DNA from 2 places in the Marinomonas sp. BSi20584 genome. Region 2 is predicted to be linked to the other one. Evidence: predicted binding sites of a transcription regulator. Region 2 holds the regulator's gene; the other holds the start of a gene.
What was found. The regulator FNR, encoded in region 2, switches genes on or off when oxygen is low (the NO sensors DNR and NnrR bind a similar motif). The targets are predictions, from matches to a motif close to TTGATNTANATCAA.

Region 1: a site for FNR is predicted at 11,425-11,438, ahead of TY87_RS03405 (OmpW family outer membrane protein). Genes of this name have one in related genera too.

Annotation. Positions count from the first base shown of each region.
Region 1 covers NZ_KZ454870.1:124,360-140,015, reverse strand. Annotated here, with positions in the region: gene lepA (translation elongation factor 4) at 1-556, opposite strand, end outside; gene TY87_RS03450 (riboflavin synthase subunit alpha) at 804-1,436, opposite strand; gene glgC (glucose-1-phosphate adenylyltransferase) at 1,809-3,062, opposite strand; gene glgA (glycogen synthase GlgA) at 3,156-4,592, shown strand; gene TY87_RS03435 (substrate-binding periplasmic protein) at 4,653-5,480, opposite strand; gene TY87_RS03430 (transglycosylase domain-containing protein) at 5,765-7,942, opposite strand; gene TY87_RS03425 (Rieske (2Fe-2S) protein) at 8,352-8,681, shown strand; gene TY87_RS03420 (DUF2798 domain-containing protein) at 8,963-9,415, opposite strand; gene TY87_RS03415 (MarR family winged helix-turn-helix transcriptional regulator) at 9,518-9,964, shown strand; gene TY87_RS03410 (HD domain-containing protein) at 9,977-10,615, opposite strand; gene TY87_RS03405 (OmpW family outer membrane protein) at 10,744-11,355, opposite strand; gene TY87_RS03400 (carboxylate/amino acid/amine transporter) at 11,671-12,546, shown strand; gene TY87_RS03395 (YccT family protein) at 12,619-13,365, opposite strand; gene TY87_RS03390 (GGDEF domain-containing protein) at 13,617-14,654, shown strand; gene TY87_RS03385 (GNAT family N-acetyltransferase) at 14,656-15,084, opposite strand; gene TY87_RS03380 (MgtC/SapB family protein) at 15,115-15,594, opposite strand.
Region 2 covers NZ_KZ454869.1:131,526-147,181, reverse strand. Annotated here, with positions in the region: gene aroC (chorismate synthase) at 1-526, opposite strand, end outside; gene prmB (50S ribosomal protein L3 N(5)-glutamine methyltransferase) at 530-1,444, opposite strand; gene TY87_RS02325 (hypothetical protein) at 1,498-2,262, opposite strand; gene sppA (signal peptide peptidase SppA) at 2,460-3,479, opposite strand; gene TY87_RS02315 (HAD-IA family hydrolase) at 3,483-4,127, opposite strand; gene TY87_RS02310 (MaoC family dehydratase) at 4,195-4,611, shown strand; gene TY87_RS02305 (hypothetical protein) at 4,878-5,183, shown strand; gene TY87_RS02300 (CBS domain-containing protein) at 5,230-5,823, shown strand; gene tusA (sulfurtransferase TusA) at 5,912-6,142, opposite strand; gene TY87_RS02290 (alpha/beta family hydrolase) at 6,161-6,757, opposite strand; gene hemN (oxygen-independent coproporphyrinogen III oxidase) at 6,945-8,315, shown strand; gene fnr (fumarate/nitrate reduction transcriptional regulator Fnr) at 8,337-9,098, shown strand; gene TY87_RS02275 (adenine phosphoribosyltransferase) at 9,123-9,665, shown strand; gene TY87_RS02270 (YfaZ family outer membrane protein) at 9,735-10,298, opposite strand; gene ttcA (tRNA 2-thiocytidine(32) synthetase TtcA) at 10,309-11,148, opposite strand; gene TY87_RS02260 (SprT family zinc-dependent metalloprotease) at 11,268-11,747, opposite strand; gene TY87_RS02255 (RecQ family ATP-dependent DNA helicase) at 11,783-13,549, opposite strand; gene TY87_RS02250 (YecA/YgfB family protein) at 13,646-14,290, shown strand; gene TY87_RS02245 (fused response regulator/phosphatase) at 14,319-15,467, opposite strand; gene TY87_RS02240 (STAS domain-containing protein) at 15,479-15,656, opposite strand, start outside.

The sequences.
Region 1 (15,656 bases), on a different contig from region 2:
GAATGGTCGCAACTAAACGTTCCAGAACATCATCAACACCCATGCCTGTTTTTGCAGAACAAGTCACGGCATTCATCGCATCGATACCAATAATCTCTTCAATCTCAGCACTAACACGTTCTGGTTCAGCCTGAGGTAAGTCGATTTTGTTCAATACTGGCATAACTTCGAGGCCTTGCTCGATTGCGGTATAACAGTTAGCAACAGATTGAGCTTCAACACCTTGCGCAGCATCAACCACTAGCAATGCACCTTCACAGGCAGCAAGTGAGCGAGAAACTTCGTAAGAGAAATCCACGTGTCCAGGCGTATCGATAAAGTTCAATTGATAAACTTGGCCATCTTTCGCATGGTAGTCAAGCGTTACACTTTGCGCCTTGATGGTAATGCCTCGTTCACGCTCGATGTCCATAGAATCGAGAACCTGAGCTGACATTTCTCGTTCGCTCAGACCTTCACAAGTCTGAATAAAGCGATCGGCTAAGGTAGATTTACCGTGGTCAATATGGGCAATTATAGAAAAATTGCGTATGTGCTTAAGATTATTGGAAGACACTATTTACTCACACTTTAAAAGCGATATTTGAATGATTACCTGTTGATAAATGAGTCACATATGCACATTTTTTAGTCTAAATAGCGCATTAGTCAGCTAACATCATCATGCCAGCCCAATGAAAAAACTTATCAACAAGTATTCAGGATAGAAATTGGCGAGCATTCTACCGAAAATCGAGCGCGGACTCCATTTATTTCAGAGATCAAACAAGATAGAGCCTCAGTAATTCAAGTGAAATTTGTCTTTAAGGTAAGACAATCCCTCGCTCTTTTAAAATACGCTCAACGGTATCGACTGTTGCCTGTGTATGCGCATCTATTTCAAGATTCACTTTATCGCCAACCGTCAAACTACTAAACGTCGTTAATCTTAGGGTTTCAGGAATCAAAGAAACCTCTAGCCAATCATTGCCAATATCACTGATCGTCAAACTTGCGCCATTTAAACCGACATAGCCTTTATTGAATAAGTAACGTCTAGCGTCTACTTCATTTTGGCGATCAGTCGTAAAACGAATATGAACGCTTTCTTCAATTTTTTCGATGCGTGATACGGTGACAGACGTCATGATGTGCCCGGACATAACATGACCGCCAATCTCGTCACCCATTTTTGCCGCGCGCTCAAAATTAACGACATCTCCAGTCTGCAACAAGCCAATATTGGTGAGTGCCAAAGTGGTATCAATAACATCAAACGTTAGTACGTCATGACCAATTTCCGCCACCGTAAGACAAACACCATTTATCGCCACACTGGCACCAAGTTGCTGGCTCAGCATAACCCCAGCAGGAAAAACTATTTCAAGACGCTTATTTCGACCGACCTGACTCTCTGCCTGAACAGTCGCTTTGCCCTGAACAATACCCGTAAACATAAAACGCCCTCATTTTCAGGTGAAAATATAAACACATTAGCCAAATAACATACGTTAAATCAAAGACTGCAGAAGAAATGAACACCCATGACCAAAGCAGCATAGTGACTGGTTTTGCGTAAGTTATCAAAGATTCACCAATAGGGTTATCCACAGGTTACGGGGATAACCGACATTCAATCCAATAACTAAAAATCTAACCCCTACTAATGCGCCCAATTTATCGTTTTTCAAGCACTAGCAGAACAATAGTTAAATAAAAAACAACCATCCACAAAATAAAATACGCTTTTATCACTTAATTTAGGTATAAAAAAACCGCTTAAAACAGCGGTTTTTCATCACATAAAACAGAACTAAATCATCAAAAAACTAGTCAGATAATGCCTCGATCATGCCTTGTGTCACCAAGGTAATACCATCTGAATTTCGATAAAAACGCGCTGCATCAGCAACCGGATCTTCACCGATAACAGTACCTTCAGGAATACAACAATCAGAATCCACGACCACTTTATTCAAGCGGCAATGTCGACCAATATCACAACGAGGCAATATCACCGACTTATTAACATGAGAATAAGAGTTCACTCGAACATTATTAAATAAGATGGATTGCTCAACCGTTGAGCCAGATACAATACAACCCGCGGACACCACAGAATTCAGCGCGGTGCCAATTCGTTCTTCGTAATTGTAATTAAACTTAGCCGCTGGACGCTGATATTGGGCAGTACGAATCGGCCACTCTTCATCGTATAAATCCAATTCAGGAACCAAACGAGTCAAGTCCATATTAGCTTCCCAATAGGCCGTCAAAGTCCCTACATCACGCCAATAAGGCTCATCTGGATAGCTCTTATTGTCAATGACACTGTTAGCAAAATGGTGGGCTTTAATTTTACTGCGACCAACAAACAAAGGGATTAAGTCTTTACCAAAGTCATGGCTCGATGCATCGTCACTCGCATCAGAACGCAAATTATCAGATAAAAATTTAGTGTTAAAAATATAAATCCCCATGCTCGCAAGCGATACATCCGGCTTACCTGGCATAGTGGGAGGATTCGAAGGTTTTTCCTCGAACGCAATAATATTGTCGTTTTCATCCACGTGCATGATGCCAAATTGATCAGCTTCTTTCAGCGGCACTTCTATGCAAGCCACAGTGACATCAGCTCCGCTTTCGATATGATCTTGTAGCATGAGACTGTAATCTTGCTTGTAAACATGGTCACCGGCAAGAATCAAAATATACTCACTTTCTAGGCCATCAATCATGGTCAAATTTTGATAAACAGCATCTGCAGTACCACGATACCAATCACTGCCAGTCTGCTGCTGAGCAGGCCATAGCTCAATGAATTCGTTGAAATCTGAACGAAGAAAGTTCCAACCCCTTTGAACATGTTGATTTAGAGTATGGGAGCGGTATTGAGTTAGGACTGCAATACGACGCATGCCTGAGTTGATACAGTTAGATAGCGGAAAGTCTATAATTTTATATTTACCTGCAATAGGTACTGCAGGTTTAGAACGATTATCTGTTAATTGTTTTAATCTTGAACCACGTCCACCGGCTAGAATAATGGACAGAGTTTTCATACGCGCCGTATTTAAATCCATGTGATGCCCTTAAAATTTTTATCAACACACTCTATTCGAAGTTTCATTTAGGTATACTCTTATCACTATTCCAAATCAATAAGATGCCTAATAATGAAAATACTATTTGCTGCCTCCGAAATTTACCCCCTAATTAAAACCGGTGGCTTAGCCGATGTAGCTGGCGCCCTACCCGTTGCTTTGAGAAAAAAAGGCCACGATGTCAAACTTATCATGCCTGCTTACCAAGGCATACTCGAAAAGGTAGCGCCAATTCAAAAGAGTATCAACCTAGGAAATCCATTTGGCGTTGGAGATTTGTTACTTCTTGAAACTCATATCCCCGAAAACGATACACCAATTTGGTTACTACAATGCCAAGCACTGTATGAACGTGAAGACGGGCCTTATGTAGATAAAAGTGGCATAGACTTTGAAGATAACCATATACGATTTGCCGCGCTATCATGGGCTGCAGCTACGTTAGCACTTCATGGACACCTTATGGATTGGCAGGCAGATATACTTCATTTAAATGATTGGCAAACGGGTTTTGCTGCTGCTTATCTTGAAAGTTGGAAAGTTGAACACATCCCAGTTGTCACGACCGTACATAATTTACGTTATAACGGTAGTTTTGATATGAATCAATTTTCCGCCATGCACTTATCACCAGAATTACTCAGTATGCACGGCATGGAGTTTTATGGCCGATTCTCTGGCCTTAAAGCTGGACTAGTCTACGCGAACGCTGTGACCACAGTCAGTCCCACTTATGCCAAAGAGATTCTCACCCCAGAGTATGGAGACGGTCTAGATGGCACACTCAGAGCGATGCAAGACAGGTTAGTTGGCATTTTAAATGGTGTCGACTACGATCAATGGTCACCAGAGAAAGACGCTCTAATCCCACATAATTACGGTATAGACACACTCAGTCAAAAACAGGCTAACAAGCTCGCTTTATTACAGGAAAATGGTCTATCAGAAGACCTCAACCAGCCAGTATTTGGTGTTGTTAGCCGACTAACAGAACAAAAGGGATTAGATCTTGTTTTGCAAGTTATGCCAACTCTGTTAGAAAAAGGCGCTCTACTTGTAGTATTAGGTTCAGGAGATAAATATTTAGAATCTCAGTATTTAGAACTTCAAAATAATTACCCAAACCAAGTCTCAGTTCGTATCGGATACTTTGAAGATTATTCTCATCGTATCCAAGCAGGTATCGATGCGCTACTAATTCCGTCACGTTTTGAACCTTGTGGCTTGACGCAACTCTATGCACTTAAATACGGAACTTTACCCATAGTAAGACAAACTGGTGGCTTAGCTGATACGGTATTCGAAGAAGGTGAGCGTGCGAATGGTTTTGTCTTTAAGGAAGCCTCAACAATGGCTTTACAAGCAGCGATGGAGCGCAGTATGGAGTGTTTCTATGATACTAATCGTTGGCGAGAAAAACAAAAAAATGCGATGAGTTATGACTACAGTTGGGATGTAGTGACAGATCAATGGATTCGCCTCTATGAATCACTGATTCATCAAAAGTAATCAATAAAAACAAAGGGATATCTCATCATATATCCCTTTTTAATTCATTTAAATTAACATTTACTTTAGAGTTATACCTGCTCGGCTACGGGCTTCCCATTCCTGTACACCATCAAGTACTGCCTGTTCAGTGAAGCCTTCTTGTTTCATTTCCTGCAAAGCAATAGCAATCTTGCGCTTAACACCGTTAACGTTGCAAGGTGACTTCTTAGACATAGTCAGATACAAACCTTCACTGCTGATATAAGGCAATACAGGAATGACGGCATCAGACAAACCCAACATAGTTGCATAAGCATGCGCTGGATTTTTTTCATACAAGACATAATCTACTCGATCCGCAGCCAACATCCTTAACGCTTGTGACAAGCTGGCTACCGCCAATATATTAAGGTTATGTTGAGCATATTGATCAAACTCTTGTCCAAAACTGTTATTAATAACAGTCACTCCCCACTTTCCAACCAGATCTTCTTTTCGACTAAATGAAAAAGGTTTGTCCTTACGCTGCCAAACCACACTTGCAGTATGTAACATCACTGGCGTGAAATAATCCATATAATCGGCTCGCTCGTTTGTATAAAAAGCACCAGCCATAAGATCAACACGACCATTCTTCACTTCACCTTGAGCTCGTGACCAAGGCCCAACATGAATAAGTCTAATAGGGATATCAATACGACGACTTAATTCATCAATGATAAGACGATTAACGCCATGTAACTCTGTTGAAGTGGACGTTTCTCGCCACAAAAAAGGAGGGTATTCTGAGTTACCAGATGCCGTAAGAGAGGCACAAGAAGACAAGTCGTCTTGTGCGAAAGCGATATCAGTATTAAAAAAAGTCACCGCTAATAAACAGCAAACCATGTGTGTGTGCAGCCGCATACAGCGCCACTCCCTTACAAATAAAATTCAAACGATAAGCGAAGCTTTTTTCTTTTGCATATATAAGGTGGTGTTATTTCTAAGAAGCATTTTAATTCACTTCTCATCTCGACAACTTTTCCCAAATCGCCTTAATATCCTAAGTCCATAAAGGCACCAATAACCTTCAACAACAATTACTTAACTTTAAAAATGAAAGTAATCTGTTTATTTTCAACAGCCTAAAAGGCTATATAAGAACTAAACAATTATCAATCTTCTTTTCTAGTTTCATATATATGAATTTAGAAAGGCCAAAAACATGAAGTACTATCTTTTGGCTCAGTACCTAAAATAAACGCTAGCGGTGTCTTGTCTTTACAGCGGTCTGCCGCGATTTCAAACTTACTATCTAAGACATTGTAGCGAGCGGCACCGTTAGGCAAAGTATCAGGTAAAGACCTCGAGTTTACATTTTTGGTGAAATCCACCCACACTTTTAATGCGCCGCTACTACCAGTAATGCTTAACGGTACGTTATTATCATCACCAAGCCATACCGTAGACGAATAATCACCAGTGATTCCGACAAACCAACTGTCTTTTTGCTGGTTTGTTGTTCCCGTTTTAGCCGCAAAATTTAGATCTGGAAAAGCAGCTTGAGCCGCCTTAGCTGTACCGATTTTTGGTGTTTTTGTCATACCATCCAAGGTCACAGCAAGTAAGGCATCAGTAAAAGGCACATCATTATGCTGATCAAATCGCTTCATGAGCTGATCCTTCTGATCCATAACAGCAAGCACGACCCCCAACTCACTACTCTTTCCTTGAGAGGCAATAGGTTGATATAGACGAGATACTTCAAAGGGAGATAATTCTAGTGCTCCCAGAGCCATCGCTGGATGCATAGTAAAAGGTCGTTTTACACCCAACTGTCGCAAGGTATCACCCACTCGATCAAAACCGATTTGCTGTGCTAATGAAACAGTCGCTAGGTTATAGGATTTCGCCATCGCCTCATAAAGATGTACGACACCATGAGTTCTTCTATCGTAGTTCTCAGGTTCCCAAACCTGACCACCTATGTTAAAGCGCAGTTTTTTATCTTCAATTTCAGTCCACCATGTATAGCGTCCAGTTGCTAACGCAGATAAATAAAGCGGTGGTTTCACCAATGAACCGATAGGCCTAACCGCCCCTAACGCTCGATTAAAACCAGTATAATGCTGTCCACTAGAACCAACCACGGCACGTACTTGCCCATTCAGCCTATCCGTAACAACCATAGCGCCTTGCAGACCATTTAATTTAGGATCACGCTTTTCCAATGCTGCCACTTGACGCTGCATCGCTAAACTTGCCGCTCGCTGTGCTCGTATGTCGACCCCAGTATAAATGCGTAAGTTTTTCGTCGCTAAAGTAGTTTCATCAAAATCTCGCGACAATTGCATAGCAACCAAATCTAAATAATCGCCAAACACTGAGCGTTCTTTTTGCTTATCAGCAAGTCGGATAGGTTGCTTTATAAGGCTATTGTAATCAACATCAGATAAACGGCCTTGGTTTTTCAATATAGCCAGTACGGTATTACGGCGATCTTTTGCACGATTTGGAGATCGCTCAGGATTGTAAAGAGATGGGCCTTTAACCATACCAACTAACAGAGCAAATTCATCGATATTTAGTTCATTCAACGGGCGACCAAAAAAATGCTGGCTAGCCGCAGCAAAACCATGCAAGGCACTGCTGCCCAACTGAGCTAAATACACTTCGTTCATGTAAGCCGTGATAATGGCCTCTTTCGAATAATGGTACTCAAGCAGTAAGCTCATCACCACTTCAGTCAGCTTTCGCGTGTAAGTTCGCTCAGAACTCAAATACATATTCTTCACAAGCTGCTGAGTTAAGGTAGAGCCACCTTGGCGTCGTGAGCCATGAGTTAAGTTAACTAGCGCAGCTCGCGCAATACCAGTCGGAGAAATTCCCCAATGCTGATAAAAATCCTGATCCTCTACCGCAATCAAAATATCAATCAGGGGCTTAGGAATATCATCATATGTTAAAATTTGACGGCTTTCTGTATTACCGCCATACAAGAAGCCAATACGCTGAGGCTCTATCCTTGCCTCGTCTATTTCATCACCATTCAATGCTTGAATAACTAAGCGACCATCTTGGAACGAAAAAATACGCCTTTCACTTTCATGAAATCCCAAATGATCAACATAGGAACGCAAATGTGCACTGACTTTCGTTTGACTACGAGCAGCCCAGCCAACGTTTTGACTATTTCGACCAAATCGGTAACCAGTTTCTTCCAATAAACTTTCGAGGTCTTGCTTTTTCCAAGGTGCTCCACTTGATAATATAACAGGTGCACTGTAGACCTCTGAAGGCACTTGCCATTTCTGCCCTTCAAAACGGCTAACAACTTGCCCATTTAGCCACCATACCCAACCAGCGAAAGGAATACTTCCTATCAAAGCAATAATTACCCCCCATTTAAAAAGGGCACAGAACAGCCTCTTCAAAAAGGAAGATTGTGATGTTTTTTTCTTTTGAGTCGGGGACTTACGTGAAGATTTTGCCGGAGTTTTTTTAGTCATAGCGGGTAAGTATAGGGAGCTTGCCGAAAGCAAGCAACGACCTAAAATCAACTAACTCAATTCTTGCATATTGACTCATCGCTCATAGCGCTTTAGAGTCTTTGCTCACGGAAAGTTTATTTAACTGACATTTTGCTGAACTTTATTCACTTAGTCAGCGGTAGAATTGAAAGAAAACACCACTAAAATGTGAGGATTTTTGTTCTCACTCTAGTTCGCATGATTATGGAAAGCGTCAATTCTACTGAAGTAAACAACATTCATTATAAAAAAGTGCGGTAATCACGTGTTTAATAAATACCTTATCCCTGATGCGCAAAACCTTCCTGAAGGCAAAGCATTAAACATAACAGTAGAAAAATATAACTTTTTAGTAACTAAGCAACAAGGTCAAATTCTTGCTTATGAAAACTTATGCCCTCATCAAAAAAAGCAACTTAATTGGTCTTCTGATCCTGCGTTAGATGAGGAAGGTGATTATTTAAAATGTCATCATCATGGCGCTCTTTTCTCTCCACTAGACGGTACATGTATTACCGGCCCATGCCAGGGAAGCCACCTCAAAAAAGCGACAGTCGGTATAGAGCAGGGCAACTGTTACTTGTTATTCGCCTAGCTAGATTCCCTACCTTATAAAGGTTAAACAAGACGCTTTTAGTAGCTAACAGCCTATGTTTACAAGCTAGGCTTAGCGTCTTGTTTTCTAGCTTTTATGGCTTTACTTAAGTAGTTTTCTGTTAATAAATTTCATTTATCTACTATTGAAAATCCCTATCAGCACAAAGCAACACCATTCCCTATCCGCAACCTAGAACTAGAAAAGGACGAAAGCTCTGTCTTAGTCCAAATCAAGCTCGCTGAAGCTCTCTCCTAAACACCAACTAACCTTAAACAAACTTATGCAGGCTTAGCCCAAAAAGCAGCTAATTTGGGTTTAATAACAAGAGACATCAGCACGGAAATAGCCAATCCAGCAGGTAAGGCTGAAACAAACGTCACAAGCCAAAAATCAATAAAATCTTTTAGCACCATAAAGCCGTGTAGATTCATGGTTGTCACAACGGCCATGATAGATTCCATCAATACCGCCATAATAAGTCCAAACACAATATTTTTCTTCACAGACGACAAACGTGGAAAAACTAAATTAACAAGGCGATTAATCATAAAGGCAATGACACCGCCAATTGGCGCAATACATAAAACACATAGAGCAAAAGAGGAAAGCCAAGCCCCCATAAAGCCATCAGTAAAACCAATATTCTTCCAAGTCATTAGTAGGGTTAAAGAACCTCCTATAGCAATAACAAAACTAACGATAATAGCAATTTTTTGAACTTTCTTTGACATAGATCTGCTCGCAGTGAATGATAAGGTTAATACGGTAAATTAAATTGACAAAGTCAACTATATTAAATTATGTTGACATAGTCAACTACATTGGAATTTTCTATGCAGCATTACGAGTCAGAACTACAAACTCTTCTCATAAATACAATCGGTGGATTAAAAGCTTCAATGAAAAACATCATGAAAGAAAAAGGATTACCACTCTCTCCTTTATATTTTATGATTCTGAAACATATCCATGAGACAGAGAACTGCACGGCAAATTATCTTGCAGATATAACCGAAAGAGACAAAGGCCAAGTCACTCGATTGGTTCAAGAAGTAGTGAACCAAGAGCTTGTTATTAAGACCCAGAATCCACATGATAAACGTAGTCAGTTTCTTCTATTAACCGAGAAAGGCTTAGGATTTTATCAACAATTAGCAAAAGCAGACAAAGCGGTTCTAAAAGAAATGAGAGCAGATGTTAGTGATGAAGAACTGAAGAAATTCTTAGAAATTGGCGCAAAAATGCTAACAAATTTGCACGCTATTAATGACAAAGTGTAGAAGAGGTTTAAATTAAACCTCTAATGCTAGATCACCTAAAAATATACGCATTACTCTTTCTCGTCTTTTGCCCTCCAACCGCGCTGAAGGCGTATTCAAGCTATCTGCAATATGAAACAACTTGTTATAAAAATGGTCTATAGAATAAAACGTATCATCAGGCTCTCGTATTTCGCAAAACGGGTCATTAAGGGAATATAAAGGACGATTTAGTGCTCCACTTACTTGCATACATCGAGCAATACCGATTGCACCCAATGCATCTAACCGATCAGCATCTTGTACTATTTTAGCTTCAGGAGTTTCTGGCGAGATATTGGCACTAAAACTATGAGCGCGAATAGCATGATGTATCGCACCATAATATTCGCTTGGATAATGAATTGAGGCCAAGAAGTTAATAGCTCTATCTCCTGCCAATGTAGAGGCTAAATGACGCTCTGGATGGTTTTTAGGCAAAGAAACGCAATCATGCAGCCAAGCAGCAGGAACCACAACAGCCAAGTCTGCTCCCTCTTCAATCGCAAGTTGTTTTGCTACTTTTACCACTCGGGAAATATGGTTCAAATCATGAGCAGAATCCGCATGCCCTTGAGCTTGCAAAAATACACTGCAACGGTGTTCAAGTTCGGATAAAAAATCTAATAACATCGTTTTTCCAAGAGAGACAAAATAGCTATGTAAAAATGAAAAGCCTACCCCAGTCCTATAAAACAACACAACGAAAAAAGGCTTTGATTCAAAAAATCAAAGCCTTTGCTTTTCTTAAATACTCGTTATTAGAAAGTATAACCAACACTTGCCATGAAGGTAATAGGATCAATATCAGCGTTAAAGGTTCCTACTGTTGTATGCACATCAGTATTAATATCCATGTACCAGAGAGACGCGTTAGCAAACCAGTTTTCAGCAAAATTGACATCAACACCTACTTGAGCAGCTAGACCAAAAGAATTATCGAGACTCACATCAGTACCAGCCAATGCACCTTTACCTTTTTCATCAAAGAAAATAGTATAATTCAAGCCAGCGCCAATATAAGGACGGATTTTGCTATTTGCCTGACCAAAATAATATTGCGCCATTAAAGAAGGCGGTAAATGCGATACTTCAGCCACTTCACCTAAACCTTTAGTCGATACCTTATGAGTAAAAGGCGAAGCAGCTAGCAACTCAACACCAAACTGATCTGTCAGCATGTAGGTAAGAGTAACGCCAACTTGAGTATCGCTATCAAGCTCCAATTCACCTTTATTCAATACATCATCACTGCTTTCGTTTGGCATCACTACTGCAAGGCCTGCACGAGCAAAAACATCCCCTGCATTATGAGCCAATGCAACTGATGAGCAAAGCGCAGAAACAAGAGCGACAGGAAGTAGAGCTTTCATAATCGATTCCTTTTTTTGATCAATAAAATGTCTGTGACAAAAAAGGTAACAGGATGAAAAATAAAATTATTAATCTAGATCAAGGTTTTGCGGTAACTCAAAGGACAATGTCGACAATACCCTAGGTAGGTCAACAAAAGATCAACTACCTAAATCAAATCACTTTTCACTCAATCTTGCAGATAAAAAGACCCGTCCGATAAAAGATCAGACTGCACACACTAGTAAACCAAAGAAAATAATAAAGTAAACTATTTTACCATTCACCTATAAATCGGTAAACTTTGCGAAAATTTTCATCTGGAATAAACCAATATGCCAATATTAATTGCAGTGACCTTACTTTGGGCTTTTTCGTTTAGCTTGATTGGGGTGTATCTTGCCGGTCAGGTCGACGCCTGGTTCTCTGTTTTAATGCGTGTAACACTTGCAACTGTGGTTTTTTTGCCCTTCTTAAAACTACGTCAGATTGAAGCAAAAATCGCTTTTAAATTAATGGTATGCGGCGCTCTACAGCTTGGCATTATGTATGGGTTTTATTATCAATCCTTCCTATATTTATCCGTTCCTGAGGTTTTACTATTTACAGTTATGACACCACTATATGTCACTCTAATTAATGACATGCTAGATCGCCGTCTTAATATAGGCTTTGCCATTAGTGCAATCTTAGCCATTCTTGGAGCTGTTGCCATTCGCTACCAAGGAGTAGACGAAGGGTTTATTAAAGGATTGTTAATCGTTCAAGGTGCTAACATTTGCTTTGCTTCAGGACAAGTTGGTTATAAACGTATTATTGCAAAGGAACGCCCAGATCTATCACAACGTACGGTATTTGGCTGGTTTTTCCTTGGAGCCTTGGCCGTTGTTATTCCTTGTTTCTTAGCATTAGGAAATCCAGATAAACTACCAACAACAACGCTTCAATGGTCAATTTTGACTTATCTTGGCATAGTTGCTTCTGGCTTAGGTTATTTTGCTTGGAATAAGGGCGCTACAATGGTGGATATTGGCACTCTTGCTGTTGCTAATAACCTTTTAATACCTGCTGGAATTGTCGTCAATGTGATTTTTTGGAACAGAGATGCCGATATTTTACGTCTAGCCATTGGTGGCGGGGTTATATTATTGGCACTTTGGGTAAACGATAAATTCAACCAAAAGTACGCCAAAGCACAAACCGACACTTAACTAAAATACGATGGATCAAAAAAACGCCCAGATTTTCATTGGGCGCTTTTTTAATTTATTAAAGTACATGTGCTATTCAACAAGCCAAACCTGTAAGGCTTTTTTCGCTTCTTTGTCTGCTTTATTGAACCAAAATTGAAACATTTCCAGCTGGATATTAGCAACTGTTGGCTTATACATATCATCTGCTATCCAGATACGCGCATCTTTACGAGTCACTTCGTCGGATTGATTATACCAAAATTGCATCATTTCTAACGCAACGTCTTCTGTCATAATAACAGGAGCAGGTACTGGACCAGAACCAGAACCAGAACCAGAACCAGAGTTAGTATTGCTCGGTGAATTTTTGGCGGTTAGTCGCTCAATTTCTGTAACAAAATCACGGGTGTTCTGAAGTCCAGATTTAGTTTTCAAGCTTTGTTGTTTGTAGTCAACATCTTGACCATTTACGTTATCATAAATCGTAAATTGTGGGTCTTTGGCATTGGCCTCGGCCTGCTTTTGAGTCGATATATAAGGTGCTTTCAGCGTAAAATAGGTATTCTTTTCAAACTGTAAATCCAAAACAATTGGTTCAGATTGATATTTTTGTGTATCACCACCGCTTCGCAACAACTTGTTAAAACGCACAACTATCTGATGCTGACCTTCATCAATATCTACTTTAAAATCATTACCAAAATGACCTGCGCTTTCAAGATCGACATACATGATCTCAAAAGACCGTGGCACTTCAAATGTGGCAGCCATAGCTGGTAAAGTAACAAAACCACACCACAAAGCACCAAACGCAATAAAACGATTTCTTACTTTCATTTAACACTCCTTACAACACATAACAACATAGAGAACAAATCTAGCATATAGTTGTCTTTTATTTGCTTGGTTTACTTTACTTAGAAATCACTTGCTAGATTTTGTCTTTTTTCATCACAAAAAAGAGACAAGACGAAGGCTAAAATTGAAAAATCGAACAAGCATATCGCTATAAAATACAACTAGCGATTGATTAGTATGAATCTTTAATACTCATTATTTGTATCTAAAAAGGACAATGGCACAAGATTATGCCAAATAACACTCAAGTAGACCTAAATCATAAGCTCACTTTAAGAATAATTGAGCTGTCTATTATTACCATTTTTTTTGCTCTGATATTTCGACCTTTAATTGTTGATCTGCCAATTCAATTTACAGTAATCATTTTACTAGACTTAGTAATAGTCACAGCGCTATATGTAATTGTTCGCTTCTATATTCTACCCAAACTAGAGATTATTCTTTCTCTATGTACCGCCGTTATCATCCTTCTTCCCACATTAGCACTCTCGGGAGGAGTCAATAGTCAGGCAGCCTGTATTTTACCCTTATGCCCTATTTTTGCAGCTCTAATTGGGGGTTACCGCGAATCATTAATTATTACGATCATACTTGCCCTAGGCGTCATATTAGCGACCATTTTTAGTCAGCACATTACCGATTTAACAGGGGAGATTCACTCTCAACAAAAATCAATCGATCGAGGTTTTTGGTTAACAATTTCCATTATTTTTAGTGGCGTCTTTGGCCGCTTCTTTTTAAAAAGGTACGCTGAACTTACACAACAGCTGAAAAATGAAAATATCCAAGACCCCTTAACAGGATTATTCAATAGAAGAGGCTTAAACCTTCATTTTAGTACAGAGTTAGACAATGCAAACACGGCTAATTTGCCTTTAAGCCTTATTCTCATTGATATTGACTACTTTAAAAAAATAAACGACATGTATGGTCATGATATTGGTGATGTATGTCTGATAGAAATAGCTAACACCCTCTCACAAGCAATAAGAAAAAACGACATTATTGCCCGATTTGGAGGAGAAGAGTTCATCATTATCTTACCAAACACAGCAAAACATGATGCAGCCGTCATAGCGGATAAATTGAAAACGACAATAGAAAAACAAAAATTCAGTAAATTTAGCCTTGCACTCACGATCACACAAGGACTAACTGAGCGCCATCAAGATAATGATAACGCTCTAAAAATGATAAAACGCGCAGACAAAGCACTCTACAGAGGTAAAGATAAAGGACGTAATTGTGTAGAACTATCTGAGTAAACTATCCCTTATAAATGTCAGGCTGCCATTTTTGCATAAAGGTTGATGGTGAACTTAATGGTGTATAGCCAAACTGTTGATACAAGCTATGCGCATCTCGGGTTGCCAACAAGATTCTTCGTAATCCCTGTAGCGATGGGTGGTCATGGACTTCTTGCATGAGCCATTTTGACAACCCTTTACCACGATGAGCTTCATCAATAAAAACATCGGCCAAGTACGCAAAAGTTGCCTGATCCGTTATCATTCGAGCAAAACCAACTTGCTTACCTTCAGACGAAAACACACCAAAGCACAACGAATTATCTAAGGCCTTTTTAAACGTTTCTTTAGGGATGCCTTCCGCCCAATAAGTGCTTGATATATAAGTATGAATGGCATCAAAATCCATTTCTTCACGATGACTACTAACTCGATAACCTGAAACCATCTCCACCTCCAATATTGTCTTAAGTATTATTTAATCTCTCTTGCGCCACCGACTGTATTTAGAATGTACCCCCCGCGTAAAAGCCGACGAATATTCTTCAAGAATATCGACACCATATAATATAGCGACTACGATAAAAGACAGCTTTATCGCCACATAAGAGCCAATAATAGCAATGCACACACCGATTGCGGCCAGAGTCCAAATCGTCGCAGCCGAGGTAACACCAATAACCGCACCATCTTTAGACAACATAACTCCAGCCCCCAGAAAGCCAATCCCCGTAATCACCTGACCTATGATTCGCGATGGATCTGTAGTCTCAGCAGCAACAAACATCGACGATGCAATAAACACATAAGTCCCCAATACGATTAACGCTGAGGTTCTGATTCCTACGGGCTTACCTCTCAGTTGTCGCTCTAAGCCAACAATAACGCCACAAAAAATAGCAGTAGCAATCGAGCTCCAATTATAGGGAGCAACGGAAAATAACGATTCTAAATTCATATAATCTTTCTTAGGACAAACGCCATAACTAGAAGAATACAAGGAACGATAGCTCTCTTATA
Region 2 (15,656 bases):
TATCGTAGACTTGGCTTAAATCTTTGACTTCCAATTTGATTGGACCAAGTTGTGACAAGAAACCTTGGATTTCGATACCAAATTGTTGCTTCAAGTATTTCTTGGCAATAGCACCAGCAGCCACGCGCATTGCTGTTTCACGAGCGGATGAACGACCGCCACCACGATAATCGCGGAAGCCATATTTTTGATCATAGGTATAATCAGCATGAGCAGGACGGAAAGTATCTGCGATGTTGCCATAATCTTTTGAGCGCTGATCGGTGTTTTCGATTATTAAACCAATCGGTGTTCCAGTGGTTTTGCCTTCAAAAACACCAGACATGATTTTCACTTCATCGGCTTCACGACGCTGTGTTGTGTGTTTCGATGTGCCGGGTTTACGTAGATCTAAATCACGTTGTAAATCAGCTTCGCAAAGCTCAATTCCTGGTGGGCAACCATCAACAATGGCGCCAAGCGCAAGACCATGACTTTCACCAAAGGTGGTGACTTTAAAAAGTGTTCCAAATGTATTACCAGACATAGTTTATTTCTGCTCTTGTAATAGTTCGCTAAGTTGTTCTTTAGTTAGGATAAAAACACCGTTACCACCCTGCTCTAATTCTACCCACATAAAGGGAATATTAGGATAAGCGGCTTGTAAGGCTGTTTCAGTATTTCCTACTTCGTAGACTAATATACCGTCATCTTGCAGATAATGCGCGACTTGGGCTAAAAATTCATGGGTGAAATTGAGGCCATCTTCACCGGATGTTAAGGCTAATTCAGGCTCATTATGAAATTCTGCAGGTGCATTTTCAAAGTCGTCTGCATCCACATAGGGTGGATTACAAATGATCAGGTCATATTGTTTGCCTGCCAAGCCTTTAAACATATCTGAATGAATGGCATGAACTCGCTCTTCGACTTGATGACGGACAATATTTTCATTGGCAACTAATAATGCGGGTTCACTGATATCGGAAATATCGACTTCTGCATCGTCAAAGACTAAAGCTGCCGCAATACCCAAACAACCAGAGCCAGTGCACATGTCTAAAATATTCAACGGATAGTTTTTAAGCCAAGGTGCAAATTCACTTTCCAACAAAGATATGATTGGAGAGCGAGGAATCAATGTGTCTTTGGTAACTTTAAACGGTAGTCCCATAAACCAAGCTTCCCCTAGAAGGTAAGGCAATGGCTCGCGTTTAGTGATGCGAGTTTGAACTAGCTTAAGAATGTGTTTCTTTTCATTGTAGGTCAATGCGCAATCCAACATATCACGATCAAAGTCGAGTGGAAGTTTTAATGCCCCCATAACAAGATGAACAGCTTCATCCCATGGATTGTCTGTACCATGACCGTAAAACAAGTCTGCCTGTTTAAAGCGACTGAATGTCCAACGAATGAAGTCTTTGATGGTGGATAAATCACGAACGGCTGATTGCTTGTAGCTCATCTTCTCTTCTTAATTATGAATGCGCGGATATGGCGAGTAACTTATTATAACGGTTATTGTTTCGTGCCTCTATCTTTGCGTTGCATGGTTTTTACTGAGCTGGTTAAGGCATCGAGTTTTTTCGTCATTTCTTGCCACTTTTTCGCATCATTTTTTATTTTATTTTGTTGGTTTTCTTCTAGGAATGCTGCAAGTTTCGCGTTTTCTTCAGTGAGCTTAGCAATTTGATTGTCTTGTTTGGCAAGATCTACTTCTTTTTGAGCAAGGTTAATTCTGAGTTCGGCGTTATCTTTTTCTTCTTGTTTGATCTGGCTGGTTAATACAGAGTTTTGAGCAATCACTTCTTGGTATCTTTGCTCACTAAATGCAAATTTTTGTTTAAAGGTTTCTGCTTCATCACCTACTTTTTTGTGCTCTGACATTAATGAATCATATGCTGTTTGTAATTCGATTAATGCTGAAGATAAAGACATATAACCACTTCGTGTTGCTTCTTGCTTGAGTTTTTGGTGTTGCTCAATTTCGGACGATTTTTCATCAAGCAATTTCCCTAGATTTTGAGTTACTTCTCTTGAAAAGCGCTTAAAAACAGGAAGCAATACATCATTGAGTTCGCTTAATTCGTGTTGTTGCTGTTCTTTGTAGGCTTCTTCCCAGTCAGTAATTGCATTCAGGAAGGTAGTGTTTGAGCAGCGACGTCCGTCCTTTTGTAGAAAGTATTCGGTTAAACGAGGAATATTTGGGAAGCTGTTCTTTTCTATCAACTCCCAGCAGGCTTGGTGAATTTCTTCTCTTGCTATGTTTGCTTTGCGAGCCATATATCATCCTACTGATCGTTTAAGATTCAAATTAAATAAATTAAGTATTTAGTTTATCAAACTTATCTTTCTTGTAAAACAAGATGGTGAGTTACTGGCAGCTTTCATTTTTTTGCTTTGGTATATTTTAGACAATAAAAAAGCTCCCGCAGGAGCTTAGTGGTACTGGCTGATCTTTAATGTTATCAAGCTGATATTTATTGGATGCTGGTAGTGTTTATAACTCTTGTCGCCATTTCAACACCAAACTCTTTAGCTAGCTCTTTCCATGAATCTTGTTTCGGCTCATAGACAACAGGCTCTGCATCGGGGAAACGCGTGTCCAATATATCAGTTACGCTTGCCAAACCATCGATCAAACCAATCTTGATGGCTTGTGAACCAGTAAATACCATACCTGAGAAGACATCATCCGTAATAACAAGCCTATCCCCACGACCTTCTTTTACAGCATTGATGAACTGTTGATGAGTTTCATCTAATACTGCTTGCCATTTCACTTTTGCTTCTTCGGTCATTGGGGCGAATGGGTCAAGAAAAGCCTTGTTGCGCCCTGCTGTAAAAGTGCGTCGTTCCACACCAATTTTTTCAAGCAAGTTACTTGCGTCAAAGCCGGAGGAAATAACACCAATTGAGCCAACTAAGCTGGCTTTATCGGCGTAGATTTCATTTGCTGCTGAAGCTATGTAGTAACCACCGGAAGCGGCCATGTCTTCAACAACCACTAGAACCGGAATGTCTGGATAGTTTTGTTCTTTCGCGCGAATGGCATCGTAAATAATACCAGAATGAACTGGACTTCCGCCTGGGCTGTTCATTTCAATGACCACACCTTTTAGGCGAGAGTTTTGGTAAGCGGCATCAAGCAAGCCAACAAACTCAGAGGATTCTATCTCGTTATCAGCGCCAATAACGCCACGCATTTGAATCATGGCAACTATATCACCTTCTAAACTGACATCTTGAAAATTAGATTTTGCAAACCAACCACCAACTACCGCTAAGAAAATCGCGAGCGTGGTAAAGCGAAAGAAGATTCTCCAGCGTCTAGTGCGACGCTTCTCGATAAGATTCTCACTGAGTGTTTTCTCTAGTAATGACCAAATCTCTTTATTTGGGTCAGTACTATCTTTTTCGATCTTCTTCCCTGTGCGTGTATGTTCGCTTGAGGTTTCACTAAGTGACTGCTTGCGATCTTCGTCTTCTGTCCAGCTCATTTGTTATAGCCCTAAAATATTTGATAATTGATTGAAATCGTTTATTAGCGCATGCGGTTGGCAAGCTCTTAATCGTTCTTCTTGATGTGCACCATAAGTTACTCCAATGCTTTTCATTCCAGCACTTGTTGCCATGTTTAAATCATATTCTGTATCGCCAATCATGATGGCATGTTCAGGCAAAAGATTTAGCTCAGCTAGTATTTGCTCCAGCATTAACGGGTGTGGTTTCGATATGGCTTCATCGGCACAGCGGGATGCGACAAAGTAATCTCTTGTATTAGTTAGAGACATTACTCTTTCAAGCCCTCGACGACTTTTACCCGTGGCTACCGCCATTTTTATACCTGCAGATTGCAGTTTATTTAATACGCCTATAACTCCGGGATAAGCTAATGGCGGCGTTTGATCTAATGCTACATAAATAGTCTTGTAGTGCTCGATAATTGTATTTTGTTTATTTAAAGATAACTCTGGCCAAACCGTATCTACGGCTTTATCGAGAGATAAACCAATGATATTTTTTATATCATCTTTTGCTCTTGTTGGTGCTCTTGCCAAGTGGCCAGCCTGCAACATGCTATGACATATATTGTCGATGGAGTCGAATAAGGTACCGTCCCAATCAAAAATTACCAACTTAACCATAGATACCTCTTAAGAATAGTCCGGCGAGAGTGTACCATAACCGAAAATGACTAAATAAGGATTGGTAATGACTACAGGCTATACATTAGAGCAACTTTCAATTGATCAAAGTGTTGAATATCGCAAAGTGGTTACACAAGCAGATGTACAAGCTTTTGCTGATGTAACAGGTGATACAAACCCTGTTCATTTAGATGCTGAATATGCAGCAACGACTTCTTTCGGTCAGCCAATTGCCCATGGCATGCTGACAGCTGGCTTTATCTCAGCAGCGATAGGTACTCAATTGCCAGGACCTGGCTGTATTTATTTAGAGCAAACGCTAAAGTTCCGCTCTCCGGTTTTTGTTGGTCAAGAAGTGGTTACGACTGTAACGGTTACTGATATCAATGAACGTCGTCGCCGTGCAACACTAAAAACAGTGTGCGAGTGTGACGGTAAAGTGGTTGTAACAGGTGAAGCAACCATTATGCTGCCGGCATAAAAAGTGAGCAATGATAATAAAAAGCATTAACCCATAGCTGGTAATGCTTTTTCGTATTTGTTATGGCGACGAGAATATGTGCCAATTTTATCAATGCCATGGCCAAATATTTTTTTATGTATCTTTAATCATGGCTCCCTTATTTGCATCACAATTGTTAGACAAAGTGTCTGATCGTGAAAAAATGCGGCATTTTGTAAAAAAGGCTGGGATTTAGGCAGGAGCAAGCCTATATTTATTAGACAAAACAAGGATTAGGTGTTGCCATGAAAATTCAATTACTAATGATCATTACCGTGATTATATCGTCTTTATTGACGATATCTCAGCGCGCCAATGCTCAAGAAGTAAATCAATTTCGCTGGCTAGAACCTACTGTAGAGCAAAGATGTGATGAAGTCGTTGTCCCAGATCAAGATAATGGAGCAGATAGCGGCTTTATTGTATTTATTCCATTTCGGACTCATCCCTCAGCTTTAACTCCAACGCCTTTTCTAAATTATCGCTTACCTGTTATTGCTAAAATTAGTAGTAGCATCAATCCAAGAGCCCCACCGTTTTCACTGATATAACTCACCCACGCTTTAGCTATTTTATTTTTTACACTGGGGATTAATCATGAAAACACTAACTTATGTATCTACAAAAGACGTTAACCAACTAACTTGGCCTGCAACTACAGAAAATATAAACCTTTATTCTTCTGCTTTATCAGTCTTTACTGATTTTCAAACGGCCGGCCCACGCGTAATTGAATCAAATACTCGTGCAGATGAGCTTGTTCAGTTGATGAGAAAAGAACATGTACGCATGAAAATCGTAGTCGATGCAGATAATCGCTTTGTTGGCGTTATTAGTCTTGAAGACTTGTCTGAAGATGTCTTCATTAAACAGGTAGCAAATGGTTTTCAACGTTCAGAATTGATGGTTGCAGATTTGATGAGAGCTAAAGAAGTGTTACTTGCTCTATCGTATACATCTCTTAAGCATTCAGATATTGAATCACTTTTGTTTAGTCAGCGTAACAATAAGCTGCAGCATTTGCTTGTTATTGATGAAGATACCAAGGCTATTCGTGGTTTGATTTCATCTAACGATGTTGCTCGCCAGCTTCGATTGGATATTGATGTTGCTTTCTCTAGTTTTGCGCATACTTACCAAAGCGCTATTCTTGGTCAAAAAGAGCCTACAAAAAAGCTAAAGGTAGCTTAATTCACGATCAACTTTTAGCGCTAGTTACTTAAAAGAAGCCCAGATTATTAGATAATCTGGGCTTCTTTTTGTTTGCTCTTGTTTCTTATTAGCCTTTCTTTTCGATCCAATAGTAATAAATCTCCCCTTCTTGATCTTGTCGAATAAGCTTGTGGCCAAGAAATTGGCAGAACTTTGGAATATCTCTTGTCGTTGATGGATCAGTCGCAATGACTTTTAGCACCTCCTTCGCAGCCAGTTTTCGCATCTCTACATGAAGCATCATTACGGGTTCAGGGCAAAGTAAATCTGTTGCATCAAGCTGAGCTTGGTGTTCCATAATATTTCTCTCAATAGGTTAAGCTTCGGTTTCGATATTCTTCTCTAGCCAGTTTTTCGTGTGAATAGCTATTTCTAAAACAGTGTCTTCTATACTTTTATTGTATTTTTTTAGCGTTTTAAAGTCATGGTCCGCACCTTCTATCCAAAGAATATTCACATTGTCAGGCAATATTTGCTTACTAACCCAATCGTACGAACCTAATTGATCTCTTGTGCCTTGAATAATCAAACATGGTGCTTTTAGTTCAGCAAGAAACGATAATCTATTTTTTTCGGGCTTTCCGGCTGGGTAGAAAGGAAAACCGAAACATACTACAGCTTTCACCATGGGTAGATGTGTTAGTTGTGTAGCTACTCGACCTCCCATGGATTTCCCAGCAACAATACAGCTATTCTCATCCACAATATGCTCAGCAAATTCAGGAACAAGGGTGTTAAATCTAGGTGGTGGCCTTTTCTTTCCTAAACGCTCTTGCTCTTGCATATATGAAAAAGTTACTGGTATCGCAGCTTGCTGTCTTTGCTCGGATATTGCGTCACAAAGTTGCTTTAAAAAGGTGTGATTGTGACCAGCACCAGCACCGTGGGCGAGGTATAAAGGGAGAGAATTCATGTTCATAGTTTTCAAAAAAAACGCTATTAGACCAGATTAGATCGATGGTTAGAACCTTGCTAGATGCATTATTACCAACAACATAGAGAAAGGTTTTAGTTGCAGTATGAAAATCCTTGATCTGGGTCAGCAAATGGCTTTTCACTAAAGTGTAAACTCCTATTAGAAATTTTAATAGGAACACATCATGATTTGGGATTCTTCACTTATCGCTAAGTACGATCTATCTGGGCCTCGTTATACATCTTACCCAACGGCACCGCAATTTGACTCAAGTATTAGTAAAATTGCGCTTATTGATAAGATGTTAACGCCTTCCGAAGCGCCTCTTAGTTTGTATTTTCATATTCCGTTTTGCGCTCACCTTTGTTACTACTGCGCCTGTAATAAGATTGTGACTAAGCAGTACGATAAAGGCGCCGAATACGTTGAACTACTCGGCGAAGAAATGAGATTACGCAGCCTTATGCTTGATCACTCAAGAGAAGTTACGCAGTTACATTTTGGTGGTGGCACCCCTACTTTTTTGACCGAAGAATTAATTGAGGTGCTATTTGATAATATTCAGCAACACTTCAATTTAATTAATGACGGAACGCAAGATTACAGCATTGAAATAGATCCTAGAGAAATAAGTCGATCTAAGCTGAAGTTATTAACTGAAAAGGGAATTAACCGAATTAGTATTGGTGTGCAAGACTTTGACATCAAGGTACAAGAGGCCATCCATCGTGTTCAACCCGTTAAAATGGTTGCAGATCTTGTAAAAGATGCTCGTGAATTAGACATTAAGTCAATTAATTTTGATCTAATTTATGGCTTGCCATATCAATCTATAGAAGGCTTTAGAGAGACTTTGGCGCAAGTGATTGAATTATCACCAGAGCGAATTTCGCTGTTCAATTACGCTCATTTACCTGATCGATTCCGTGCTCAAAGACTGATTTCAGATGATAGTTTGCCCGTATCAAGTATGAAACTTGATTTGTTGAAAATGAGTATTGAGTATTTGATAGCTGCTGGTTATGAATATATCGGCATGGATCATTTTGCAAAATCAACTGATAGCTTGGCGATAGCTCAAAAACAAGGCAAGCTACAGCGTAACTTTCAGGGCTATACAACACATGCTGGCACAGATTTGGTCGCATTTGGCGTTTCTGCTATTAGTGATTTAAATGGTGTTTATATTCAGAACCATACTGACTTATCAATTTATAGGAGTAGTATTGAGAAAGGTCAATTAGCTATAGCTAAAGGGTATATTAGTGATCTAGATGACAGAATTCGACATCAAGTTATAATGACGCTAATTTCTCAATTTGAGTTGAACACTGCCATTATTGAGCAAAAATATAATATTAGCTTCTTCGAGTACTTTTTTGAAGAGATGGAAAATCTAACTCCCATGACTAAAGATGGTATGTTAGATATTGATCGTAGTGGAATGCAGACCACTATTAAAGTTACAGAGCGCGGTAGATTATTAATTCGCTGTATTTGTATGGTTTTTGATAAATATCTCAACGGCGCCATAAAATACTCTAAAGTTATATAGATCGAGATCAGGGAGATTCACATGTCATTGACACACACACAGTCACGATTCAACAGTACGCTTACTTCGCAATGCCAGAACTGTAGCTTAAGCGCCCTTTGCCTTCCAATAGCATTAGCTGATGAAGATATTAATAAATTAGATCAAATAATAGAGCGTAAGAAACCACTAAAAAAGGGCGAGTTTTTGTTTCGCCAAGGCGAAGCGTTTGATTCAGTTTATGCTGTACGCTCTGGCACTTTAAAAACATTCAATATTACGTCCGTCGGCGAAGAGCAAATTACAGGCTTTTATTGCCCCAGTGAATTAGTCGGTTTAAGCGGGATTGATTCAAACGTCTACCCTGTTTCTGCAAAGGCACTGGAAACAACAACAGTGTGCGAGATTCCATTTAGTCATCTTGAAGAGCTGTCTTCTCATATCCCTTCTTTGAAGCATCAGATATTTAAGGTGATGAGCCGTAAAATATCCGACGACCAACAGATGATGGTATTGTTAGGGAAAAAGAATGCTGATGAGAAAGTTGCTTCTTTCCTTTTGAATCTATCTAATCGTTTCAAAAAGCGTGGTTATTCAGCGAGCTCTTTTCGTTTATCTATGTCGCGCGGGGAAATTGGTAACTACCTTGGATTGGCAGTTGAAACTGTTAGTCGTGTCATCACCCGTTTTCAAAAAAATGAGTTAATACATGTTGATGGCAAGGAAATAGAAATAATCGACTTCCCTGAAATGCAAAAACTCGTTGGGGTTGCTAGTGATTGTGGTAAAATCGCCCGCATTTGATTGATATGATGAGGCCCAACAGGCATGCTTTACGACGATTTTTACGTTAAATCCCTAATACAAACAATAGAAGACTGGCCAAAACAAGGTATAAGCTTTCGAGACATTACTCCCATTTTTAGTGACCCTAAAGGCATGAGAATGGTTGTTGATGCTTATGTGCATCGCTACATTGCAACAGATATCACTCATATTGCCTGCATTGATGCTCGAGGCTTTTTAATTGCTGCTGTTTTAGCCTATGAACTGCAAAAGCCGCTTATCTTAGTGCGTAAAAAGGGCAAGCTTCCAGGAAAAACCATTTCACAAAAATACGCTTTGGAATACGGTGAAGCGGAATTGGAGATCCAAGAAGGCGCAGTGAAAGCGGGCGATGAAGTATTGTTATTTGATGATTTGATAGCGACTGGTGGTACCCTATTTGCCGCTATCAAACTATTGACCAGCCAAGGTGCGAATATAAAAGAAGTGGCAGCTATTATAGATTTGCCTGATCTAGGCGGAAGTCAAAAACTAAGAGACAGTGAAATACCTGTTTTTAGCCTTTGCGCTTATGATGGTGAATAATGCTCGAATGTTAACAAATAAAAAGGTGGCATAAGCCACCTTTTTATTTTCAAATAATATTTACTGTTATTAAAAGTCTACTGTTGCACCAATAGAAAGACCTTTGTCAATTTCTTTACGAGAATCATCTTCATATACAGTTACTGTTTTGCCATATCGAATAAACGCACGTGCATTGCGCATAGTCATGTATTCAGCACGAAATTCATAAGTGTACATATGATCTAAGTTGGAGATGGATAATACTTGTGGTGAGTAATACACAGAGCCATAGATACTAACTCGATTCGCTTCTGGTAAGGTGTATCGGTACCAACCACCTAAAGCAAGCGCAACAGATAAGTCGTCCTTCTTGTCTAAATCTGCATCAATAGCATATAGTCTAATACCAATACCTGCTTGAAGCGGTCCACTAGTATCTGAGTCTTCAACAGTGACACCTATATGTGCAGTAGAGGTATTTTTGTCATCATTATGAGTCACGCCGCCATTAACGCCGAACGCTCCCATATTCAAGTTAATATCACCTTTTACTGTATCATTCGTTAGACTAACTCCAGCGGATGATGCATTGACGATAGAAGACCCTAAAATACCGACGGTTAACAATAGAGCTTTATGCGTTAGGTTCATTTCTATTATCCTATAATGAAATAATATTTAATCGGTCAAAGGCCGCGGGCGACTGTTTTAACCCTTTAAAGTCGAATAGTTTTGTGTCTGCCAAATGCGATGGAACGACATTTTGAATAGCAGAAAACATGGTTTCCGTTCTACCAGGAAATTCTTTTTCCCACTTTTGTAACATGTCTTTTACGACTTGTCTTTGTAAGTTCTCTTGAGAGCCACAAAGGTTACAAGGGATAATAGGATATTCCTTCATCACAGAGAAGGCTTCAATATCTTCTTCTTTGCAGTAAGCAAGAGGACGGATAACGATATGTTTACCATCATCGCTTAGCAATTTTGGTGGCATAGACTTTAACTTACCACCAAAAAACATATTCAAGAATAATGTTTCAAGAATATCATCTCTGTGATGGCCAAGTGCGATTTTAGTCGCTCCAATTTCCTCAGCAAAACCGTATAAGGAACCACGGCGCAAACGAGAGCATAAGCCACAAGTGGTTTTCCCCTCAGGCACAATTTCTTTTACGATGCTGTAAGTATCGCGTTCTAAAATATGAAAATCCACACCTAGCTCTTCCAGATAAGCAGGTAAGATATGCTCAGGAAAGCCAGGTTGCTTCTGATCTAGATTCACAGCAACAATACTAAAATTTATAGGTGCGCTAGCCTGAAGGTTCCGCAAAATTTCAAGCATAGTGTAAGAGTCTTTGCCTCCAGATAAACACACCATCACTTTGTCACCTTCTTCAATCATATTGAAGTCAGCAATAGCTTGGCCGGTTAATCTGCGAAGGCGTTTTTGGAGCTTGTTTAGCTCTAACTTTTCTTTAGGTCGAGTAGATAAATCCATCATATATACGCTGTAAACAAAACGCGACTATATTACTATAAGCATGAAGCTACCGCATCAAAAATGGATAATATAAGGCAAAAGTGTATAAAAAATCACTTTCTCACTGTTTTTATAGGTTATCAGCTATCTTTGCTTATAAATTGTAATGTTGAGCGACAACCTTTGCAGATGTATTCAACGCCGCGCTGAGCTCTGGTGTGCCGCTGTTTAGTGAATTGATGTTTTTGGCAGGAGCAGTGGTATTCATAGGCGTGTTTTTGTGGGGGAACATCAAAGGTATGTGTTCGATTTGGTCGGATGCCATATACCTTAAGCATAACAGCTTGCCACTCTTTGCCATGAGGTTTCACCGTGTTACCGTAAATTTGAAATACAATGATGTGAGCAACTTCATGTGGAACAACGGTGTTTAAGAATTCAGCCGGGCTTTGTTGATACATGAAATGGTTAAACCGCAGTTCATTTTTTTGCAGATGTGCGGTACCTGCAGCCCTGCCTCTTTGCTTTAAATTACATGACGAGCGTTTAAATTTATTACCAAAAAACGCATCAGCTTTATCAAAGCAATGATCGGCTTTTTCAATAATGATGCTCAACACATCTTCGTCGTAGTTTAAGCTCGTCTGTCGAGAGGTTAAGGGCATAATGTAGCCTTCTCTTTTAAATCTACCTCATGAATGATTTTAATGAGCGACTCAGCAAAATCAGCCACTTTTTCTTTTGATAAACCAGTTAAGCGACTCAATGAAGCAATAGAGTTTGGCTTATGCAAGCAAATTAACCTAAGTTGGGTATCACTTAAGTCCAGTTTGCCGTAGCTGTACTTCCAAGCCAATATTTTATGCCAATTTATGCTGTCTATTGCAAGATGCTCTTCTTGAAGGGCCGGATAATAATGCTCACTAGGAATGATTATTTGTGTTTTTCCTTGAAGTACACTCCGTGATTTCTCGTTGATATGTACGGCAAAAACACTATGTACTCCAAGCGTAATATAATCGTAGGCAATTAAATGCCTTATAACTGATTTCCATTGCACTTCACTTAACTCTTTGCCTTTGCCAAATAATGGTAACGACTCTGCCCCAACGGCCGAAACTACTTTGGTTTTCTTCCCAAGTAAAATTTGGATAAGTAGCGAAAAAGGCTGAAGTCCTTTCGTGTGATAAATGAGTGATAAAAGCTTCTGACTAGCAGTCGTCATATTCTGTTCGGATTTGTTTGAAAGACATCGATCACAATGCTGGCAAGCAGGAATGCTCTCATCAAAATGTGATAGCAAATTTTGTCGTCTACAGCCACGTCCTTCTAAAATACGAAACAAACTGCCTAAATGTTGTATTTCTCTTTCTGCCGCCAAAGGCTGCAGTGCTGCCAGTTGTTGTGCTTGAAGCATATCCTGCAAACCATATAGCAACAAAGACTTCGCCGGTTTTCCGTCACGTCCTGCTCGCCCGACTTCTTGAAAATAAGACTCAGGACTGCTTGGCAAGTCTAAATGAACAACAAATCGTACATGAGCAATATCAATACCCATACCATAAGCAGTGGTTGCCACCATTATGGTGCCCTGCTGCTCAGCAAAGATCTTGTGATTCTTTTGTTTGTCTTCCTCCAACATAGCTGCGTGATAACTTAAACTAGGTAAGCCAAGTTTGCTCAACCACCCTGCTAGCTCTTCAGTTTTTTTCCGAGAGCGGCAATAAATAATGCCTGTTTCGCCTGGAACTTCATGATGCAGAAAGTACAAAATCTGCTGTTTGGCTTTTCTTTTTTGCGCTATCTGGATCTTGATATTGGTACGATCAAAACTATTGCGTAGCAGCAGGCAATTTTGAAGTTGCAACGACTCTTGAATCGTCAGCATGGTTTTTTGATCGACGGTGCCAGTAAGAGCAATAATAGGAACGTTGGGGAATGAAGATTTTAGCTGTCCAAGTTGACTGTATTCTGGCCTAAAAAAATTTCCCCACTGAGAAATACAATGAGCTTCGTCAATGGCAAATAACGAAATTTCAAAGCTGTGTAAAAAGCCTATGACCGAAGGTTGAACAAGCTTTTCTGGTGATAAGTAAAGCAAGTCAATATGCTGATGCCGCAATGCCCAAATGAGATCATCTTGTTCGCCAGGATTCAAAGTAGAGTTAAGAAACTTGGCTCGTATGCCTTTTTTGTTTAATTCTTCTACTTGCTGTGACATAAGCGATAGCAAAGGACTAACAATGACAGCAACACCATTTCGCATAAGTCCAGCAGCTTGGTATGCCAAAGATTTCCCGCCACCAGTTGGTGCAGCTAGTAAAACGTCACGTCCTGCGCATAAAGCATCGATCGCCTGTTCTTGCAAAGGACGATATTCTGAGTAGCCTAGACGTGAAAGTGTGTGCTTCTTTAGATTCATTTGCGAATTATCCCTTAACACGATACTTTCTGCATCGATTTTTCGCCTTCTTTTCGCTAGAATCAGTCACTTAATTTGTATTAGGGAAACATTTGCATGGCACACCAACCTCTTGATGATCTTGAGTTAGAGACGTTAGAAAATTTTTTGGAGTCGGATCAAGTTCATGAGGAATGTCAGAACTTTGTTATGGCTCATGGCTTCTTAACGGCACTGTCTATTTGTCCTGTTCTGACAGCCGAAGATAAGTGGCTGCCTGTTATTTTTGAAGACACTCCGCAATTTGAAAATGAAAAACAAGAGAAGCAAATACTTCAGTACCTCTCACGCCTTTTTATCGACATTCAAAAAGAGTTAGAGTCGGAAGATGGATTTATGGTGCCTTGCGAACTTGAAATGGCCTCGTCACCAGAAGAACTAAGTGAATTGCAGGAATGGGCTACCGGTTTTATGGAAGGTGTGTTCATGACAGAGAGTCATTGGTTTGAACCGGAGAAAGAAGAAGTCGTTGCCGAGTTGTTATTACCAATCATGGTTGCGTCTGATTTGTTTGATGATGAAGAAGTTGTTCAAATTCGCGAAAGCGAAAAGTTAACCAATTCATGTATTGCTCAGATTCCAGAAGTGGTTACAGATTTGTTTTTAGTACTGCGTACGGAACCTGAAAAGCGACCATTTCCAAAGGTTCAACCTAAAGCGAAAGGCAATAACAACAAGAAGAAAGGTAGTAAAAGGTCTTAATTGAAGCGACTTGTTTGTAACTTTGCCATTACAAACAAGGACTCCTAAGAGCAACGAGAGTAATATCATCTAGTTGCTCTGATTCACCTAAATACTCAGCAAGTTGCTGCTCTATGATTTGTTGCGCAGTAATTAGGCTTTTTTCAGAATAAGCGTTCGATATAAGGGTCTTGACCTTATTATCTCCAAGCATTTCTTCGTGACAATTTTTAAGTTCTAAAACTCCATCAGATACAATAATCAACGTGTCTCCCGCGTTTAACTTATTGCTTTGTAAGTCTGCTTCGAACTCAGTGGCAGAAAGAATGCCAAGCGGCATATGATTGGACTGTAAATAGTCCACTGAGCTATTGGAGCGTCTAATAAAAGCATTAGGCATTCCCCCACCCCAATAAGTGATTTCACCTTCTTGTGTCATAAGAATGAGATAGCCTGCACAAAACATATAATCGGGCAATATACTGAACAGTATTCGATTAATCCGAACTGCTAACTCATTTACACAGACCAAATCATCAACAGCATCAAAGAATGTTTGCATGACGGGTAAAGCGCCAATCGAAGCTGGCAAGCCATGTCCCGTAAAATCTCCTACAAAAACAAGACGGGCAGCATCTGCGCGAGTTTTGACTAAGGCTAAGTCCCCATTAAAGCTGGCGGCAGATAACCTAGTAATGGCTACTTGTTCAGAGTTTTTTTCACTTCGAGTTTGAATATGATCAAGTACATGATGAGCCATTTCATGCTCTCGCTCTATCATCGTTTGATAGTAAGTCAGCGCTTTGTTTTTTCGATACATTTCTTTCATTAGCTCGACATGACGCATGTGCGTTTTAAGTCGAATGTTGAAAAGCACCTCATTAAATGGCTTGGGAATGAAGTCATCCGCGCCTGCTTTAAAACACTTATCCATTACTGAATCAGCTGTATGAGAAGCAAGAAAAATCATCGGAACAAAACGGCTGCCTGACAAGGCTTTAAGTTTTTGGACTAAATTATAGCCACTACCACCTTTTACAATCACATCAAGAGTAACTATATCGGGAGCGTAGTTTTCAAATGCAAGAATAGCCTCTTCGTAACTGGCTACACTTTTGACTTTCACGCCTTCTTTCTCTGCGCATAAAGAAATAATTTCGCGATAAACTGGTTCACTGTCTACGCATAATAATTTCATCATTCTAGCCTTTACTGAATATCAAAGCGTTTATCAAAACGAGAGATCATGAGGATGTTTTTAATAAAGGCATTAGCACCGGTTAATTGAATGTTACAGTCTGCCTCAATGGCATTGCGCATACTTAACAGCATACCAAGAGCAGCGCTATCTAAATACTCGACCATGCTCATATCAACCACGTAGGTT